Serinibacter salmoneus: one gene and its partner. The protein of the gene in region 1 interacts with the protein of each later gene in a pairwise test. Links are inferred from orthologs where the notes say so. Each region holds a gene or a part of one and is shown in the gene's direction. Other genes may lie near its edges. The genes, in order: ATL40_RS09410 and ATL40_RS06830.

Evidence for each region.
Region 2: the proteins of ATL40_RS09410 (region 1) and ATL40_RS06830 interact in binary tests that used the Escherichia coli proteins (3 or more experiments, as listed by UniProt). The link is inferred for Serinibacter salmoneus from one-to-one orthologs.

What each region holds. Positions count from the first base shown.
Region 1 is NZ_PDJD01000001.1:2,093,577-2,098,213, forward strand. Bases 148-4,479 are described here. They hold ATL40_RS09410 (multifunctional oxoglutarate decarboxylase/oxoglutarate dehydrogenase thiamine pyrophosphate-binding subunit/dihydrolipoyllysine-residue succinyltransferase subunit), read left to right. Parts: upstream 148-475; coding sequence 476-4,279; downstream 4,280-4,479. Other genes in these bases: ATL40_RS09405 (HAMP domain-containing sensor histidine kinase), read left to right, coding at 148-282; ATL40_RS09415 (GDSL-type esterase/lipase family protein), read left to right, coding at 4,281-4,479. Also shown: more of ATL40_RS09405, read left to right, coding at 1-147; more of ATL40_RS09415, read left to right, coding at 4,480-4,637. UniProt on the Escherichia coli protein: E1 component of the 2-oxoglutarate dehydrogenase (OGDH) complex which catalyzes the decarboxylation of 2-oxoglutarate, the first step in the conversion of 2-oxoglutarate to succinyl-CoA and CO(2).
Region 2 is NZ_PDJD01000001.1:1,551,213-1,554,349, reverse strand. What follows is about bases 193-3,024. They hold ATL40_RS06830 (ABC-F family ATP-binding cassette domain-containing protein), read left to right. Parts: upstream 193-725; coding sequence 726-2,324; downstream 2,325-3,024. Other genes in these bases: ATL40_RS06825 (SURF1 family protein), read right to left, coding at 2,297-3,024; ATL40_RS06835 (biotin transporter BioY), read left to right, coding at 193-648. Outside these bases: more of ATL40_RS06835, read left to right, coding at 10-192; more of ATL40_RS06825, read right to left, coding at 3,025-3,137. UniProt on the Escherichia coli protein: Genetic data indicate it may be involved in ribosome assembly or function.

The sequences.
Region 1 (4,637 bases):
CGCGAGGTCGAGATCGACGTGATCGACCAGGGCCCCGGGATCCCCGCGGAGTCGCGGGAGCGGATCTTCGAGCGTTTCGAGCGCGGCACCGCGCCGACCCTGCCGGCGGGATCGGGCGGCACGGGGCTCGGGCTCGCGATCGCCCGGTGGGCGACCGGCCTGCACGGGGGCACCCTGCGCGCCGTCGCCCCTCCGGCCGGCACCACCGGTGCGGTGCTGCGGCTACGGCTGCCCATCGAGGGACCGACGCCGGGCGGGCGGGCCGCGGCCGCCGCGCGATAGGGCGGGCCGGAGGCCAGCGGACCGACTCCTGACCATGGCATGTGGGAGATTTGCCATGCCGTGGCGCACGCTTGCCCAACCCGCGACATCGACCCTGGTCATGGCGAGATTCGGGGTGCGAAACAGGTCGAATTCGCACCGCTGGACCCCGCCGAGGCCCTAGGCTTGAGGATGCTCTAGGCAGACGACGGCGATGGAGTTGACGAGCGTGAGCACGGAATCAGGGGCGGCATCCCACACCGAGGCACTCGGGGCCAACGATTGGCTCATCGAGGAGCAGCGCGAGGCATGGAAGGCGGACCCGACCTCGGTGACGCCGCAGTGGCGCGCATTCTTCGAGGGCGACACCAGCGCGGGCACGAACGGTCGCGCGGCGACCTCGTCGGCCGGCACGCAGGCGGAGCGCCCGTCCGAGCCGGGCGGGGGCGCCACCACACCGCCCGCTCCCGCACCCAAGAAGGCCGCCGAGCCGACCAGGAAGACGGCTCCCGCGACCGACGCCTCGCCGCACACCGACCCGCGCCAGCAGGTCACCGACCCCCAGACACGTCCCGACCTGCCGCCTGCCGTGCCGCAGCCGGCGACGGCGGACTACGCCCGTTCCACCACGCAGCAGCGCTCCACCTCCGGCCAGGAATCGGGCGTGCAGAAGTTGCGCGGCCCCGCCGCGCGCGTGGTCACGAACATGGAGTCCTCGCTGGCCGTGCCGACCGCGACCAGTGTGCGGGCCATCCCGGCCAAGCTCCTGGTCGACAACCGCATCGTCATCAACAACCACCTGCGCCGCACCCGTGGCGGCAAGGTCTCCTTCACCCACCTCATCGGTTTCGCCCTCGTCGAGGCGCTCGCGGACATGCCCGCGATGAACGCCGGGTACCGCGAGGTGGACGGTAAGCCCGCCATCGAGCGACCCGAGCACGTCAACCTCGGCCTCGCGATCGACCTCGCGAAGCCGGACGGCACCCGCCAGCTCCTGGTCCCGGCGATCAAGTCGGCCGAGAGCATGGACTTCGCGCAGTTCTGGTCCGCCTACGAGCAGATCGTGAAGAAGGCCCGCGGCAACAAGTTGACCGCGGACGACTTCGCCGGGATCACGATCTCGCTGACCAACCCGGGCACGATCGGCACCGTGCACTCGGTGCCGCGGCTCATGCAGGGCCAGGGCACGATCGTGGGCGTCGGCGCCATGGAGTACCCCGCCGAGTTCCAGGGGGCCTCCCCGGAGACCCTGGCGAACCTCGGCATCTCCAAGATCCTCACGCTGACCTCCACCTACGACCACCGGATCATCCAGGGCGCGCAGAGCGGCGACTTCCTGCGCATCATCCACACCAAGCTGCTCGGCGAGGACGGTTTCTACGACCGGGTGTTCGCGGCGCTGCGGGTGCCCTACGAGCCGGTGCGCTGGGGCACGGACATCGTGGAGGACCCCACCACGGCCCTCGGCAAGGCGGCGCGCGTCGCCGAGCTCATCCACGCCTACCGCAGCCGTGGTCACCTCATGGCGGACATCGACCCGCTGGCCTACCGCCAGCGCCGACACCCCGACCTCGACGTCGCGACGCACTCCCTGTCCCTGTGGGACCTCGACCGCACCTTCCCCACCGGCGGATTCGCCGGGACCGCGCAGGCGAAGCTGCGCGACGTGCTCTCGGTGCTGCGGGATGCCTACTGCCGCACCATCGGGTCGGAGTTCATGCACCTGCACGATCCTGCGCAGCGGCGCTGGGTGCAGGAGCGGCTGGAGTCCGGCTGGGCCAAGCCCGACGCCGGCGTGATCCGACGGATCATCCACAAGCTCAACCAGGCCGAGGCCTTCGAGACCTTCCTGCAGACCAAGTTCGTCGGGCAGAAGCGCTTCAGCCTCGAGGGCGGGGAGTCCCTCATCCCGCTCCTGGACGTGCTTCTGGGCGCCGCCGCCGACCACGGCCTGGAGGGTGTGGGCATCGGGATGGCGCACCGCGGGCGCCTGAACGTGCTCGCGAACATCGCCGGGAAGTCCTACGGGCAGATCTTCAACGAGTTCGAGGGCAACGTCGACCCGAAGACGGTGCAGGGCAGCGGCGACGTGAAGTACCACCTCGGCACCGTGGGCACCTACACCGCTCCCAGCGGCTCGACCGCGCAGGTCTACCTCGCCGCCAACCCCTCCCACCTGGAGGCGGTGGACGGCGTGCTGGAGGGCGTGGTCCGCGCCAAGCAGGACCGCATCGACCTCGGGGGTGACGGCTTCTCCTGGCTCCCGATCCTCGTGCACGGTGACTCCGCGTTCGCCGGCCAGGGCGTGGTGACCGAGACGCTCAACCTCTCCCAGCTGCGTGGGTACCGCACCGGCGGCACCGTGCACATCCTCATCAACAACCAGGTCGGGTTCACCACGGGGGCCTCCGCCTCCCGCTCCACCCTCTACCCCACCGACGTCGCCAAGGGTCTGCAGGTCCCGGTCTTCCACGTCAACGGGGACGACCCCGAGGCCGTGGCCCGCGTGGCCCAGCTCGCCTTCGAGTTCCGCGAGGAGTTCCACAAGGACGTCGTCATCGACATGGTCTGCTACCGCCGGCGCGGGCACAACGAGGGCGACGACCCCTCGATGACCCAGCCGGTGATGTACGGCCTCATCGAGGGCAAGCGCAGCGTCCGCACCCTGTACACCGAGTCCCTCATCGGCCGTGGCGACCTCTCGGCGGAGGAGGCCGAGCAGGCACTCGCGGACTACCAGGGTGAGCTCGAGCGCGCCTTCCGGGAGACGAAGGAGGGCGACCGCCGGGAGAACACCACCGACGGCGGACTCGAGGTCCCCGAATCCCAGCACGAGGACGCCGGCATCATGGTCGGCTGGTCCACCGCCGTGCCCGAGAGCGTGCTGCACCGCATCGGCGAGGCGCACCTCGCGCCGCCGGAGGGCTTCGAGGTCCACCCCAAGCTCGCCAAGTTGCTGGAGCGACGGGCCACCGCCTCCCGCGAGGGCGGCATCGACTGGGGCTTCGGCGAACTGCTCGCCTTCGGTTCCCTCGTGCTCGAGGGCACCCCGGTGCGCCTGGCCGGGCAGGACTCCCGCCGCGGCACGTTCGTGCAGCGTCACTCCGTGCTGCACGACTACCGCACCGGCGCCGAGTGGACGCCGCTGCAGTACCTCTCCGACGACCAGGCGAAGTTCTGGGTCTACGACTCCTCCCTGTCGGAGTTCGCCGCCCTCGGCTTCGAGTACGGCTACTCGGTGGAGCGCCCGGACGCCCTGGTGCTGTGGGAGGCGCAGTTCGGTGACTTCGTCAACGGTGCACAGACGATCGTGGACGAGTTCATCTCCTCCTCCGAGCAGAAGTGGGGCCAGCGTTCCTCGGTGGTCCTGCTCCTGCCGCACGGCTACGAGCACCAGGGTCCGGACCACTCCTCGGCCCGCATCGAGCGCTTCCTGCAACTGTGCGCCGAGCAGAACATGGTCGTTGCGCAGCCCTCGACCCCGGCGAACTACTTCCACCTGCTGCGCCGCCAGGCCTACGACCGCCCGCGCCGTCCGCTGGTGGTGTTCACGCCCAAGCAGTTGCTGCGGTTGCGTGCCGCGACCTCCCAGGTCGAGGACTTCACGACCGGCACGTTCCAGACCGCGATCGGTGACACCATCGATCCGGCACGCGTGGACCGGGTCCTGATGTGCTCCGGCCGGGTCTACTACGACCTCCTCGCGGCACGGACCAAGGGCGAGCACGGCGCGGACGACCGGACCGCGATCGTGCGACTGGAGCAGCTCTACCCGCTGGACTCCACCACGCTGCGCGCGGTGCTGGCGCCCTACGCCGGTGCCGAGCTGGTGTGGGTGCAGGACGAGCCCGCGAACCAGGGTGTGTGGCCGTACCTGGCCGGGATCACCTCCCGGTACATGGACGGGGTGCGGGTGCGTCGGGTCTCCCGGCCCTCCTCGGCCGCTCCCTCGACGGGTTCGGCGAAGGTGAGCCAGGCGGAGCAGCGCCAGCTCGTGATCGACGCGTTCGCGCGCTGACGTGAGCACCGGCTCGACCGATCGCGCGCGTGGGGCGCGCCGCCTGGTGATCCTCGGGGACGAACTGATCACGGGATTCGGCGACCCCCGCGCGCTCGGTTGGGTGGGGCGGCTGGCCGCCCGCACTCCCCCGTTGGAGGTTCTCACCACTGCTCTCGCGGTGCCCGGTGAGACCACGACGGACCTGGCCGCTCGGTGGGAGCGGGAGGCCGCCCTGCGGCAGGGTGGGGCGGGGACCTATCTCGTGCTCGCCCCCGGCGCTCACGACCTCGCCGCCGGCCTCTCGATGGCACGCAGCCGCTTGAACCTCGCCAACATGCTGGACGCGGCGACCAGCGCACACATCCCCGTGCTCGTC
Region 2 (3,137 bases), 540 kb from region 1 along the record:
GGTTGTGGCGTGACGACAATCGGCGCTCCCCTTCCCGCCCGCGGCCCCGTGCTGGCCGACCTCCTCCCGGCCGCTGCCCGGCCGGGATCGCCCCGCACCCGGGCGCGGTCCGCCGTGGCGCGTGCCGCTGCGGTGAACGCCGCCCTGGTGCTGACCGGCACCCTGCTCGTGGCCGGCCTCTCCCAGGTGCTGGTTCCGCTGCCGTTCACGCCGGTGCCGCTCTCGCTGGGCACCCTCGGCGCGCTCCTGGTGGGGGCCGCCCTCGGCCCGGCCCGCGCCGCCGCCTCGCTGGGGATCTACCTCGCGGCCGGCATCCTCGGCGTCGGGTGGTTCGCCGGTGGCGCGAGCGGCTGGGCGTTCGCCAGCTTCGGCTACCTCCTGGGGTTCCTCGCCGCCTCGGTCGTGGTGGGGGCCATGGCCCGCCGCGGCGCCGACCGCTCGGTGTGGCGCAGCATCGGGATCGGCCTCATCGGCGGGGCGATCGTCTACGCCTTCGGCGTCCCGTGGCTCATGGTCTTCACCGGCTCCAGCCTCGGTGAGGCCCTGGTGATGGGGGTGGCGCCGTTCGTCCTGGGCGACGCGATCAAGGCGGCGATCGTCGCGATCGTCCTCCCCAGCGCCTGGGCGCTTCTCGCGCGAACGCGCTGAGACAGTGCGCTGACTCACTCCTCCTCGGGCGTGCGCTGGGCCAATCCGGTTGCGGCGTCCGCCTACACTCGATCCACGTGATCACCACCCAGGGCCTAGAGATCCGCATCGGCGCCCGCACGCTGCTGTCCGGAGCCACACTGCGCATCGACAATGGCGACCGTGTGGGGCTGGTGGGGCGCAACGGGGCCGGGAAGACCACCCTGACCAAGATCCTCGCCGGTGAGGGCCAGGCCACCGACGGGATGGTCTCGCGTAGCGACGACGTCGGCTACCTCCCGCAGGACCCGCGCACCGGTGACCTCGAGGTGCTCGCGCGCGACCGGGTGCTCTCCGCCCGCGGCCTGGACGCCACCATGCGCAACATGCGCAAGGCCGAGGAGGCCATCGCCACCGAGACCGGCGCGGCGCGGGAGCGCGCCATGGACCGCTACAGCCGGTTGGAGTCGCAGTTCCTCGCCAAGGGGGGCTGGGCGGCGGAGGCGGAGGCCGCCCGCATCACCAGCAACCTGGGCCTGCCCACGCGCGTGCTCGAGCAGGAGTTGCGCACCCTCTCCGGTGGGCAGCGCCGTCGCGTGGAGCTGGCCCGCATCCTGTTCTCCGGGGCCAGCACGCTGCTGCTGGACGAGCCCACCAACCACCTGGATGCCGACTCCATCGTCTGGCTGCGTGACTACCTGCTGGCCTATCCCGGCGGGTTCGTGGTCATCAGCCACGACGTCGAGTTGCTGCGCGCCACCGTGAACACGGTCTTCCACCTCGATGCGAACCGCGCCCAGATCGACGTCTACAACATGGGCTGGGACCGCTACCTGCAGCAGCGCGAGACCGACGAGAAGCGGCGACGCCGGGAGCGGGCCAACGCGGAGAAGAAGGCCGCCACCCTCATGGCGCAGGCCGACAAGATGCGCGCCAAGGCCACCAAGGCTGTGGCCGCGCAGAACATGGCCCGCCGTGCCGAGCGGCTGCTGGCGGACCTGGAGGACGTGCGCGCCGTGGACAAGGTCGCGCACCTGCGCTTCCCCGACCCCGCGCCGTGCGGCCGCACCCCGCTGCGGGCCTCCGATCTCAGCAAGACCTACGGTTCCCAGGAGGTCTTCACCGGCGTGGACCTGGCGATCGACCGCGGGTCCCGCGTGGTGGTGCTGGGGCTCAACGGTGCCGGCAAGACCACCCTGCTGCGGATCCTCGGCGGTGTGGAGGAGCCGGATACCGGCCAGGTGGAACCCGGGCACGGCCTCAAGATCGGCTACTACGCCCAGGAGCACGAGACCCTGGACACCTCAGCCACCGTGGTGGAGAACCTGCGCCGCAACGCCCCGGACCTCACCGACACCCAGGTGCGCAGCGTGCTCGGCTCCTTCCTGTTCTCCGGGGAGGACGCCGACAAGCCCGCCGGCGTGCTCTCCGGCGGTGAGAAGACCCGGTTGGCTCTCGCGGTCCTCGTGGTCTCCAGCGCCAACGTGCTGCTGCTGGACGAGCCCACCAACAACCTCGACCCCGCCTCCCGGGCGGAGATCCTCGGGGCGCTGCGCACCTTCACCGGTGCCGTGGTGCTCGTGACGCACGACGAGGGCGCCGTGCAGGCGCTGGAGCCCGAGCGGGTGCTGCTGCTGCCCGACGGCGACGAGGACATGTGGAACGCGGACTACGCCGAACTGGTGTCGCTGGCCTGACGCCGCGCGGGCTCCCTCAGGCCGGCAGCGTGCTCCCGGGCGTCCAGGAGCGCGTCCTCTTCCTCCTCGAGCGAGGAGGCTCGGCGCCGTCGTGGGGTCGGGGTGCTCTCCTGCGCTCGGGACGGTCCTTCTTGTTCCGCGGCGTGCTCCGCGGCCTCCTCACGGCCCCGGCGCACGATGATGACCGCTGCCACCGGGATCGCGGCGGCGAAGAACCACCACTGGAACGCGTAGGACAGGTGCGAGCGCAGGCTCGTGCCCGGGTCGGGCAGGGTGCCCAGGGGAGCGGAGGCGGGCACGTCCTCGGCCATGCCGTAGGCGCTGGTGATCAGCGCGTCGGGGTCGACGGCGCCGCCGCCCGTGGACTGCGCCGCCGCGGCCTCGGGGGTCACCCGGAATACCTCACCAGCGGGGTTGGTGCGCTCGTCCTGCTCCTCCCGGGCGCGCAGCCGCACCACGATGCTCTGCTCGCCGTCCGGCACCGCGAGCGCACCCTCGGGCACGCTGCCGTCCTGCCGCCACCACCCGCGATCGACCAGCAGCACCCGGCCGTCCTGCGTCTCGAACAGCGCGAGCGCGTGGGAGGCGTTGGCCCCCTCCACGGGACGGTTGCGCAGTTGGACGCCGGAGTCCGGCACCCAGGAGCCGGTCAGGGTGACCGGGCGCCAGACGTCGTCGGGGTCGAGGTCGTCACCGGGCAGGAGGTCGGCCAGGGGCACCGGGTCCTGCTCGAGGTTGCTCACGATGAGGTTCACCTGCTCGGCGCGGGTGTGGTGTCGGTCCAGTTGCCACAGCCCCAGGCCCACGCAGACG